Nisaea sediminum: one gene and its partner. The protein of the gene in region 2 interacts with the protein of the main gene of each other region in a pairwise test. Links are inferred from orthologs where the notes say so. Each region holds a gene or a part of one and is shown on either strand. Other genes may lie near its edges.

Region 1 (6,822 bases), on a different replicon or contig from region 2:
GCCGGAAATCCTTCGACAGGCGCCTTCGTCAGATTGTCAGTTCCTCCCCTTCCAAGGATGGGGTTGAAATCGCGGTCCCTGAATAATATATAAGCAATCACTTATATATGATCTGACACGCGAGGATAGGGCGATGCCCGCGCTTCCAATCGAGGCAATGGACCGGAAAGCAGCCGAAGTGGCTGACTTTCTGATGGCGGCCGCCAACCGGAACCGGCTGATGGTGCTCTGCCATCTTGCCGAGGCTGGGGAGCTGACGGTGACGGAACTGGCCGGTCTTGTCCGGCTGTCCCAGCCGGCGCTCTCCCAGCATCTGGCTCGCATGACCGAGGAAAAGCTCATCACCGTCAGGGCAGACGGACGGCGGCGGTACTACGCATTGAGCGAAGGACCCGTCAGCGACCTGCTCGAGGTGCTGCAGAGGCATTTCTGCCCGCCGGACGGCGCGCGCGCCGCGGCCGAATGACATTCACGATCCAACGAAAGACAGAGACATGCAAAGCAACCACCCGCAGCTGAAAGGCATCGACACCCAGAGCGCCGCGCCCGAAATCGAGGCCGGCAACGCGGTTCTGATCGACATCCGCGAAAAGGACGAGCGCGCCCGGGAATGGATTCCGGGTTCGGTTTCGCTCCCGCTCTCCGAATGGCGGAATGCCGATCTTTCGGCCTACAAGGGCAAACGTGTCATCGTCCATTGCCGTTCCGGCAACCGCACCATGGTCAATGCGGCGCTCTTCACGGGCGCCGGGTTCGGCGAGGCGGCCTTTCTGGAAGGCGGCATCGAGGGCTGGAAGGATGCGGGCATGCCGGTGTCGAAGAACCCCAAGGCGCCGCTGGAGATCATGCGCCAGGTGCAGATCATTGCCGGCGGCATCGCGCTCGCGGGCGGTCTCGCCGGCTACCTGGCCGACCCGGTCTATGCGCTGATCGCCGCTTTCGTCGGCGCCGGTCTGCTGGTCGCGGGCACCACGGGCTGGTGCGGCATGGCGCGTTTCCTCGCCCTGATGCCCTGGAACCGCCAGCCCTCAAGCTGACGGCGGTCTTTTCCTAGCCGTGCAGCGCGACGGCGCGGGCTTCGGCCTCCGCCGCGCGGCGATGGTCGCCGAGCCCGCGATGGGCCCGCGCGGCAAAGCGCCAGTTCTGCGGGCTGGTCGGCTTCAGCGCGGTGCGTTCCGAGGCCAGCGCGAGCGCAAGTTCGTGCCGCCCGTCGCGGAGCGCGGCTTCCAGCAGCGTGAGGCCGATTACGTCGCGCTGGGCATGGCTGCCGCCGAGATAGCGGGTGCGGTAGCGGATCGGCAGCAGGGTCTCGACCGCCGCACCGTATTCTTCCTGCGCGAAGGCCTTAAGCGCCCGGCAGAACGGCTCGCCGACTGTCCGGGTCATCGCCGAATTCGCATCGTTCGCGGCTGTGGTATAGCGCTCGTGCGCGTGCAGCACCCGGTCGGCGACCTCCCAGCGCCCGTCGGCGACGAAGGTCATCATCGCATGCACGTCGTTGAAGGCGTAGAGCGTGTCCGTCGCACTCGGCTCCCACTTGTCGGCAAGCGTCTTCCAGCGCTCGCCGACATCGACTCCGAGCAGATTGAGGCGCCAGAGCAGGGCCGCGGCGTCGAGTTCCTCGTACCGGTCGCCGCTCTGGTCGGTGCTGCGCAGGCAGGTGTCGTAGACGTCCAGCACGCGGTCATACTGGCCGAGATCGAGATGGTAGAGCGACAGGTGCCACCAGAGATGGTTGGCGAAATTGCCGTAGGCCCAGTCCCCCTCGCGCGAACGCATCCAGTTGATCCCGCCGGACTGCCGCCCCTGACTCTCCATCACATGGGCGACCGCATGGACGGCATAGGCGTCGGCCGGATTGAGGGCGACGGCGCGGCGGCCGCATTCCTCGGCCATGGCGAAATCCCGGTTCTCCTCCAGACCGAAGGCGTAGAGACCCAGCACATAGCCGTAGCCGGGCACGCTCTCGTCCCAGGCATGGAGGATGCGGGCGACCCGGTCGCGCTGGTTCGTGGTGTCGCCGAGCAGCACGTCGGAGAGGTGGGCGAGCTGCAGGGCGAGGAGGTCGCGCGGGTAATGCACCAGCACCTCGTCCCAGAGATCGACGGCGCGGTGGAAATCACCGTCGGCCCAGGCCCGGATCGCCCGGATATGCAGGCGCTCACGTTCGTTTGCGCGCATCGCCAGAGCTTCCGCCTTTTCGAGGGCATCCACCATGTCCCGGTAGATCCGCGTCTCCATGGCCTGGGTCAGCAGGGCGGCCTTGAAGATGTGGCCCATGACGAAGTCGGGCGCGCCGTCCAGCACCTCCTCAATCTCGCCGAGCGGATCTCCGGAATAGGTCAGGAACAATTCGTGTGCCTTTTCCAGTCCGGCGACGAGGTCGGCATCGGCGGTGGAGACAGCGAGATCGCGGCTGTCATGGATGGTCATGGCGGGTCTCCCGGCGGGATCGCGTTGCGGCTTTCAGCATAGCTAAGCGCGAAACCGATCACACACAATGCGAGAGCGCGTGATCGGTTCTTGAAGACGCGCCAGCCAGTCCTGACTTCCATATTTCTATGCTAAAAATGTAGCGTATTTAATTGGTTATTTGATTAAAAGAGATTTAACATGAGCTAGCGTCTTTAAGTATCTAGATTTCTGGCAAAATAGTGCAATTTCAATCACTTTTAATATAATTTTTAAAGTTAAAGCAATATATTAAGAAAATGGAATTTTATTGCCAATATCAATTGGTTGCTGATTAAATCTAAACCTCAACATGAGCTACGGAAACCGATGGCACGGACTCCGACACGAAAACCCGCGACAGCCGGGCGGACCACGCGTTCCGGAAAAGTCAAATCCGCCTCGTCGCGGGATGGCGGCAGTGCGTCCACGTCGACCGCGAAGCCTCGCGGCCGTGCCGCGCCCCGCCGCCGCAAGTCTGCGGTCGTGCGCAAACGGACCGGTTTCGTCGCCGCGATCCTGAAATACGGTTTCGTCGCTGCAATCTGGATCGGCGTCGCCATCGGCGGGGTGCTCGCCTATCACGCCTACCAGCTTCCCGACATCACCGATCTCGACCGGTACGAGCGCGCCGGCGCGACCCGACTGCTCGACCGTGATGGCGCGATGTTCGTTTCCTATGGGGCGCTGCACGGACGGCCGGTCGCGGCGGACAAGCTGCCGGAAAGTCTGGTCCAGGCACTGGTCGCGACCGAGGACCGGCGCTTCTTCTCTCATTTCGGAATCGATCCGATCTCGATCGCGCGCGCCGCCATGATCAACCTGCAGGCCGGCCGGACCGTGCAGGGCGGCAGCACATTGACCCAGCAGCTCGCCAAGAACGTCTTCCTCAGTGCCGAGCGCTCCTATTCCCGGAAGATCCAGGAGCTGTTGCTCTCCTTCTGGCTGGAGCACCGTTTCTCGAAACAGGAGATCCTCGCGATCTATCTGAACCGGGTCTATTTCGGTGCCGGCGCCTACGGGGTCGATGCCGCGGCGCGGAAGTATTTCGGCCGTCCGGTGGAAGATCTCACCCCCTATCAGTCGGCGATGCTGATCGGCCTGCTGAAAGCGCCGTCGCGCTACAATCCGGCGGTGGACCGGGAGCTTTCCGAAGGCCGCACCAAACAGGTTCTGCTCAATATGGCGGATGCGGGCTACCTGACCGAGGCCGAGGCGCTCCGGATCGCCTCGAAGCCCGCGGCGATCCGTGGGGCGGCCGGGGTCAGCCGCAATCACCGTTACTTCGCCGACTGGGCGCGGGAGCGGGCGAGCGGCTATGCCGGGCCCGGCGGCGGTGACCGCACAATCCGCACCACCCTCGACCTGCGCCTGCAGCGCCTCGCCGAGCGGGCCGTCGCCGAGGGCATGAAGCGCGGTGCCAAGAAAGGTGTGCGCCAAGTCGCCATGGTGGTGATGTCGCCGGACGGTGCGGTCCGGGCGATGATCGGCGGCCGGGATTACGGCGCCTCCCAGTTCAACCGGGCGACCCAGGCGCTGCGCCAGCCGGGTTCCGCCTTCAAACCCTTCGTCTTTCTCGCCGCGCTCGAGGCGGGATATCAGCCGGAGACGCCGCTGTCCGACGCGGCGCTCACCATCGACGGCTGGCAACCGCGCAATTTCGATGGCCGTTACCGGGGCGAGGTCACGCTGGAGGATGCGCTCGCCGACTCGCTCAATGCGGCGACGGTCAGTCTTTCGGAAGCCATCGGCCGGCGCCGGGCGCTTTCCGTCGCACGCCGCCTCGGGCTGACCGCGACCCTGCCGGACCGGCCGAGCCTCGCGCTCGGGTCGGGCGAGGTGACGCTGCTGGAGATGACCGCGGCCTATGCCGCCTTCGCCAATCACGGCCGCTTCGTGACGCCCTATGCGATCGAGGCCATCGGCACCTCGGCGGATGGAACGATTTACGCGCGCCGGGAAACCGCCGCGCCGGAAGTGGTCGATGCCCGCGCGGTCTCCGATCTCAACCGCATGCTGCAGAGCGTGGTCGAACGCGGTACCGGCAAGCGTGCCCGGATCGACCGTCCCGCGGCCGGCAAGACCGGCACCTCGCAGGGCTTCCGGGATGCCTGGTTCATCGGCTATACGGCCGATCTCGTCGCCGGGATCTGGGTCGGCCGCGACGACGCCTCGCCGATGGACGGGGTGACGGGCGGCAGCCTGCCGGCGGAAATCTGGGCCGCCTTCATGTCGGAGGCCGTGAAAGGCCCGCCACGCCCGCTCGCGGGGCTCGCCGAAGGCAAGGCGAACAGGCTCTGAGCCCTTTTTCCTAGAAGCGCGGTATCTCGATATCGACGATCAGCGGGAGGTGGTCGGAGCTGGCTCTGGGACCGAGGACCGTATTCGTCACATTGAGCGTCGGCGTCACCAGCACATGGTCGATCGGCAGTGCCATCACCGAACCGAGCCAATTGTCTCCCCAGGTATAGGAGCGGCGCAGTCCTGGAACGACCTTTGTGCCCGAATTCCGTGCGACCGTCTGCACGGCGTGGCTCCAGGGCGCGGCATTGAAATCGCCGGTGAGGACAAGCGGCGTGCCGAGCTGAGACCAAGCGGCTGACAATCCCGATATCTGTGCCGCCTGCGGCGAGGGGAACGGCCACCTCAGATGAAGGGAGGCAACCGTCACTTCTTGCCCGTCGCGTTCCACCGTGGCCCATGCGAGGCGATGATCATTCTGGCAGCCGGTCGCGGCGAACGGTGTCCGGGAGAGAACCGCGATGGCGGAAGAGCTGCGATAACGGCAGATCAGTTGGTGAGGGTAATCCTTCTTCAGCCGCCGGATGACCTTCGGCGGCTCCAGCGAGAGTTCCTGCAGGGCAATGACGTCGGGGTCGGCATCTGCAATGAACGCCGCGACCCGGTCCGCGTCCGCATAGATGTGATGCAGATTCAGCGAAACGATTCGCAGGCCCGACCCTTCCTCGCGGGCATCCGCTGCGGAGGCCCCCCCTCCGAACAATTGTCCGAGCAGGCCGACGCTCACCACGACGGTCGCCGCGAGGGCGAGGCCGTTGACCCAGGCACCGGTGATGAAAAGCAGCGGAATGAAGGGCAGGGCCAGCACCACAAGATGCAGGCGGAAATGCGAGAAGCTGTCGGCCAGCGGATGAAACGCGCCGAGCATCCCGGCGATCAGGGCGGCGGCGATGCCCCAGGAACTATAGATCGCGAACCGCTTCAGAGAATCCATATGGGAAGAACCCGGCGCTTGGAGAAAGAGACGAAAGACAGTGCGGACCTTCGCCTCGAAATTTGACCGGAAAATGAACGCTTTAAGGCGGGCTTAATCAGCCGTAGCGATGCAGCGCCGCGCCGTGCCGTTTCAGCCAGGCGCGGGAGGTGTCCATGTCCTCGACCAGCCGCTCGACCAGGGCCCAGAAGCGGTGCGAATGGTTCATCTCGATCAGGTGTGCCGCCTCGTGGGCGCAGACATAGTCGAGCACATGCTCGGGCGCGAGGATCAGGCGCCAGGAGAAGGAGAGCGCGCCTTTCGAGGAACAGCTGCCCCAGCGGCTCCGCGTGTCGCGGATCGAGATCCGCGCGGGGCGCCGCCCGAGCTGTTCCGCATAGAACCGCGCCCGCTCCGAAATCTCGCGCCGGGCTTCGCGCTTCAGCCAGTCGGTGAGGCGCCGGGGCAGGTGGTCGGCGCCGCCCGAGATTTCCAGCCGGGCGGGCTCGGTCTCCCCAGCCTCGACGCGCCGGACCGTGCCGCGGCGCTCAGGGGTGTGGCGGATCAGATGGTCGGTGCCGAGCAGGGGGATGGTGACGCCGTCGGCGAAGGGCACGGAGTCCGGCAGCCGCTTCAGCCGCTCCTCGAGCCAGACCACGTTGCGGGCGACGAAGCTTTCCGCCTGGGTGGGCGCGACGCCGCGGGGAAGCACGAGTTCCGGCATACCGCGCGCCGGATCGACCTTGAGCGACAGCCGCCGGGCGCGGGCCGAGATCCTGACCGGGACCTCGATCTCGGCGCCGTCGCGTCCTCTCACGATCAGGGAGCTGGCGTCTTTCATGGTGCGGCATCACCAGTTGTTGGGGATTGGCAGGCCCAGTCTACTACATATTCGCGCTTGCGGGACTGTCTTCGATCATTTCCCGATCCCCTCCGGGCGGGGAACCAGCGCCAGCGCGACCAGTGCGAGCAGACCCGAAACCGCGAACACATCGGGCATTACATGCGGGTGCTGGTTCTGCAGGCTGCTGATCACCAGCGAGCCGAGAGCGCCGGTCCCCATCTGCGTAAAGCCGAGCAGTGCCGAGGAAGACCCCGCCATGTGCGGAAAGTGCTGCATCGCGCCCGCCATCGCACTCGGCAGGGCGAGGCCCATG
Region 2 (4,791 bases):
TCTCGGATCGCCCGCGCCGCCGTCTGCAGGTCGAGACCGAGCGCGTGCATGCAGGCGAGCACGCCGACGGAATTGAAGGCCCAGTGCAGGCCGATGCCGTCGATCCGGTAGACCAGCTGCCGGCCCTCGACCCGCACCACGATGTTCGAGCCGTCCGGGCCGCATTCGGCACCGATCAGACGGACATCCGCGTCCTCGCTGCGCCCGAAACTGACGATCTTCGCGCCAACCGCTTCCGCGCGCTCGGCGCAGAAGTAGAAATGCGCGTTGTCGCGATTCAGGACGGCCAGGCCCCGGTCCTTCTCGAGGCCTTCGAAGATCTCGGACTTGGCTTCGGCGATCTGCTCGACATCGCGGAAATGCCCGATATGGGTTTCCTCGACATTGGTGATGATCGTCAGGTGCGGGCGGACCAGTCGTGTGAGTTCGGAAATCTCCCCGAGATGGTTCATCCCGAGCTCGAACACCGCGTATTCGGTATCTTTCGGCAGCCGCGCCAGGCTGAGCGGGGCGCCGATATGGTTGTTCAGGTTGCCGGCGCTCGAATGGACGCTGCCGAAGGCGGCGAGGGCGGCCGCCAGCGAATCTTTCGTGCCGGTCTTGCCGACGCTGCCGGTGACGGCGAGTACCGTCGCCTTGCAACGTTTCCGCGCCGCGGCGGCGATGTCGCGGAGGCCGCCGAGGACGTCCTTGACCTCAAGCAGCGGCGCGTCGGCACCGAGCCCGGCCGGAATGCGGCTGACCAGCGCGGCGGCGGCCCCGGCCTCGAGCGCGGATCCGACATAGTCGTGACCGTCCACCCGCTCGCCGGGGAGGGCGACGAACAGGCAGCCGGGCGTCACTTTGCGGCTGTCGATGACCAGATCCGCGATCTCGAAGGCGGGGCCGTGCAGGGTGCCGCGCGTCGCCTGTTCCAGCTCATCCGATGTCCAGAGCATTTCGGTCATCGGACGTCCCCCAGAAGCGCTGAAACGACAGCGCGCGCGGCGTCTCTGTCGTCGAAGTCCCGGATCTCGGTCCCGACGATCTGATAGGTTTCGTGTCCTTTTCCGGCGACGATCAGCGCATCCTCGGGGCCGAGCGCCCGGATCGCCGTCTCGATCGCCTTCGCCCGGTCGCCGATTTCGGCGGCGCCGGGGCAGGCGGCCATGATTTCGGCGCGGATCGCGGCCGGGTCCTCGGTGCGCGGATTGTCGTCCGTCACATAGACATGGTCGGCGAGCTCGATGGCGGTCCGCCCCATGATCGGGCGCTTGCCCCGGTCGCGATCGCCGCCGCAGCCGAACACGACATGCAGCGCGCCGGCGACATGCGGGCGGATCGCCTTCAACACGGTCTCCAGCGCCTCGGCCTTGTGGGCGTAGTCGACGAAGATCGGGGCGCCGTTCGGATGCTGCGCCGCCAGTTCCATGCGTCCGCGCACGCCTTCGAGGGTTGCGAGCACGGCAATGACCCGTTCCAGATCCGCGCCGGAGGCGACGGTGATGGCGGTCGCGGCGAGGATGTTCATCGCCTGGAAGGCGCCGATCAACGGCAGCTCGACCAGATGGGTGCGGCCGGCAAGGGTGACGGAGAAGCGCTGGCCTGTGGCCGTCGGTTCCCAGTCGGTCATGCGGAAATCGGCACCGCATTTCCGGCCGAAGGTGAGCACGCGGATGCCGCGCTCGGCCGCGATCTCGGCCAGTTCCGCCGATTGCGGGGCGTCCGCCGAGAGGATCGCGGTGCCGTCGGTTTGCAGCACGCGCTCGAACAGTCCGGCCTTGGCCTTCAAGTAGTCGGCCATGGTGCGGTGATAGTCGAGATGCTCGTGGCTGAGATTGAGGAACGCGGCGACCCCGACTTTCACGCCGTCGAGCCGGAACTGGTCGAGTCCGTGGCTGGAGGCCTCCATGGCGAGATGATCGATCCCGCGGTCCGCGAGGCCGGTGAGCGCGGCATGGAGCGCGACCGGATCCGGCGTCGTCAGGCCGGGCCCTTCCGAACCTGCGTCGGTGGTGATCCCGAGGGTCCCGAGGCTGGCGCTCTTTTTGCCGAGCGCGGCCCAGATGCGGCGCACGAATTCGACCGTGGAGGTCTTGCCGCTGGTGCCGGTGACGGCGGCCACCGTTTGCGGCTGACGCCCGTAGAAGCGGGCGGCCATCAGGGCGAGGCGGCGGCGCGGATTGTCGTCCGCGATCAGTGCGATGTCGGTCTCGACCGGATCGGTGCCGTTCTCCGTCAGCACGGCGACCGCGCCGCGGCGCACCGCATCGGTGATGAACTTGCGGCCGTCGAGATGGCTGCCGGAGAGCGCAGCGAAGAGATAGCCCGGTTTCACGTCCCGGCTGTCGGCGGTCAGGCCCGCGATATCGCGCTCAAGCGCGCCCGACGCCGCCAGCGAGGCGGTGCGGGGATCGCGGCGGACCAGGTCGCCGTTTATCAGCTCAGAAAGACGCAAGTGCTTTTTTCCCTTTGGGTTCGGGGATATTGACCATGAGAGCGCGGCGGATTTCGGGCGCATCCTCGTCGACCGGCGCCACATTCAGCAGTGGTGCGGCACGCTCGATGATCCGCTTCACCGCCGGCGCCGCGACCCAGCCGCCGGTGGCATATCCGAACGAGCTCTTGTTGCCTTTCGGCTCGTCCACCATCGCCAGCACGACATAGCGAGGATCGGTTACCGGGAAGACGCCGACGAAGGAGGAGAGCAGGGCCTTCTGGCGGTATCCGCCCCGGCCGCCGGGCTTTTCCGCCGTGCCGGTCTTGCCGCCGACGAGATAGCCCTCGGCGCTGGCATTCCGGCCGGTGCCTTTCTCGACCACGAGACGCAACAGGCGCCGCATCGCGAGCGAGGTCTGTTCCTTGATGATCCGCTCGCCGATCAGCAGTTCGCCGCTCTGGTGGCGCAGCAGTGTGGCCGGGCGGAAGATGCCGCCGTTGACGATGCTGGCAACGCCGTTGGCGAGATGGACGGGGCTGACCGCGATGCCGTGCCCGAAGGAGATCGTCATGGTGTTGATCGGGCGCCAGGGATTGGGCGCCAGGGGGCGCCCGCGCTCGGGCAGTTCGATCGAGGCGTTCTCGAGGAAGCCGAGGCGTTCCATGAAGGCCTTCTGGCGCTCGCCGCCGACATCCAGCGCCATCTTCACGGAGCCGATATTCGACGAGTACATGAAGATTTCCGGTACCGAGAGCCAGCGGTTCTTGGCGTGATCGTCATTGATGGTGAAGCGGGCGACCCGGATCGGCTTGCTGGCATCGTAGCCGTTGGCCAGCGTCGTGGTGCCGTAATCGAGCGCCATGGCGGTGTTAAAGATCTTGAAGGTCGAGCCCATCTCGTAGACGCCGAGGGTGGCGCGGTTGAAGAGGGCGTCGTCTGAGACCTGGTCGCGGCGGTTCGGATCGAAGTCCGGCAGCGAGACCATGGCGACGATCTCGGAGGTCCGGGTGTCGAGCACGATGCCGGCCGCACCGATGCCGTCGAAGGCATCGATCTGGGTCTGCAGTTCCTCGCGCAGGATGTGCTGCACCCGGAGGTCGACCGAAAGGGCGAGCGGTTCGGTGCCGTCGCGCAGCAGCGAGTCGAAATTTTTCTCGATGCCGGAGAGCCCGACATCGTCGAACCCGGCGCGGCCGACGATATGGGCGGTGAGTCGGCCCTGCGGGTAGACTCGTTTGGATTCACTCTGGAAATAGAGCCCTGGCACGCCGAGCTTGTTCACCGCATATTGCTGGCGCGGCGTCAGGTTGCGCTTGATCCAGATGAATCGCTTGTCGGAAGAAAGGGTCTCGACCAGCTCGGCGCGGTCCAGCTCCGGCAGCACCGTCAGCAGCTTGTCGGCCGCTTCCACCGGGTCCATGACGCTCTTCGGATCGGCATAGAGCGAGGGCACCGACAGCGTGGTCGCCAGCAGCATGCCGTTGCGGTCGACAATGTCGGCGCGGCCGGTCTTGTGCGCGAGATTGCTGCTTTCCTGCGCCAGGTTCGGCTCCGCGCCGCGGTCGAAGACGGAAACGTCCACCACCCGCGCCGCGATCACGGAGAAGGCGAGGGCGAAGACTGAGCCGGCGATCAGCAGCCGGGTGCGGCCCTGCTCCAGCGCCTGCCGTCCGGTACCTTCGATCCGCACTGTCTTGTCCGGTTTCGGGATGTCGTTGATATCGATCCGGGTATGGGTCATTGGGGTGCTCCCACGGTCACCGGGCGCGCCATCGGCAGGACGATGCCGCCGATATGGGCGGCTTCCGTCAGCGGCGCCTCCCCGTCGCTGTTGAGCGGCTGCGGCAGCATGTCGAGTGTGGCGCGCTGCAGGCGGTCCGCCGGGCGTTCTTCGCTGAATTCGCGGATCAGGCGCTCCAGCCGCTCGGGGCGGTTCAGGTAGCTCCATTCGGCCTTCAGCACCTGGATCGCTTCCTGGTTGTCGAGAATTTCGCTGTGCAGGGCGTTCAGCCGGTCCTCGCGCTCCTGCACCTCGTGTTTGACGAGGAAGAGCGTGATCCCGGCGCAGGTCGCGAGCATCAGCCAGAGGGCGGTGGAGCGGCGCACCATCACGCGGCCTCCCTGTCGTCCCAGGCCGGCGCATCGGTGCGCTCGGCGACGCGCAGCCGTGCGGACCGGGCCCGCGGATTGCGCTTTTCCTCTTCCGCGCCCGGACCGATCGGCTTGCGCGTGATCTCGATGAAGCTCGGCGCGGGGCCGGTCTCGCCGGTTTCCGGCACGTGACGGGACGGCCGCGCGGTCTTGCCGGCACGGGTGCGGATGAAGGTCTTCACCCGGCGGTCTTCCAGGCTGTGGAAGGAAACCACGGCGAG

Evidence for each region.
Region 1: the proteins of IG122_RS09395 (region 2) and IG122_RS14485 interact in binary tests that used the Escherichia coli proteins (3 or more experiments, as listed by UniProt). The link is inferred for Nisaea sediminum from one-to-one orthologs.

What each region holds. Positions count from the first base shown.
Region 1 is NZ_JACZCQ010000006.1:517,268-524,089, reverse strand. What follows is about bases 2,482-5,344. They hold IG122_RS14485 (transglycosylase domain-containing protein), read left to right. Parts: upstream 2,482-2,937; coding sequence 2,938-4,752; downstream 4,753-5,344. Other genes in these bases: IG122_RS14480 (endonuclease/exonuclease/phosphatase family protein), read right to left, coding at 4,763-5,344. Also shown: IG122_RS14500 (ArsR/SmtB family transcription factor), read left to right, coding at 83-466; IG122_RS14495 (rhodanese-like domain-containing protein), read left to right, coding at 495-1,037; IG122_RS14490 (tetratricopeptide repeat protein), read right to left, coding at 1,051-2,433; more of IG122_RS14480, read right to left, coding at 5,345-5,686; IG122_RS14475 (M48 family metallopeptidase), read right to left, coding at 5,784-6,506; IG122_RS14470 (multidrug effflux MFS transporter), read right to left, coding at 6,582-6,822. UniProt on the Escherichia coli protein: Cell wall formation. Synthesis of cross-linked peptidoglycan from the lipid intermediates.
Region 2 is NZ_JACZCQ010000004.1:65,120-69,910, reverse strand. The notes cover bases 1,793-4,791. They hold IG122_RS09395 (peptidoglycan D,D-transpeptidase FtsI family protein), read right to left. Parts: upstream 4,161-4,791; coding sequence 2,424-4,160; downstream 1,793-2,423. Other genes in these bases: rsmH (16S rRNA (cytosine(1402)-N(4))-methyltransferase RsmH), read right to left, coding at 4,528-4,791; ftsL (cell division protein FtsL), read right to left, coding at 4,157-4,528; IG122_RS09400 (UDP-N-acetylmuramoyl-L-alanyl-D-glutamate--2,6-diaminopimelate ligase), read right to left, coding at 1,793-2,437. In the rest of the region: IG122_RS09405 (UDP-N-acetylmuramoyl-tripeptide--D-alanyl-D-alanine ligase), read right to left, coding at 1-947; more of IG122_RS09400, read right to left, coding at 944-1,792. UniProt on the Escherichia coli protein: Essential cell division protein that catalyzes cross-linking of the peptidoglycan cell wall at the division septum. Required for localization of FtsN.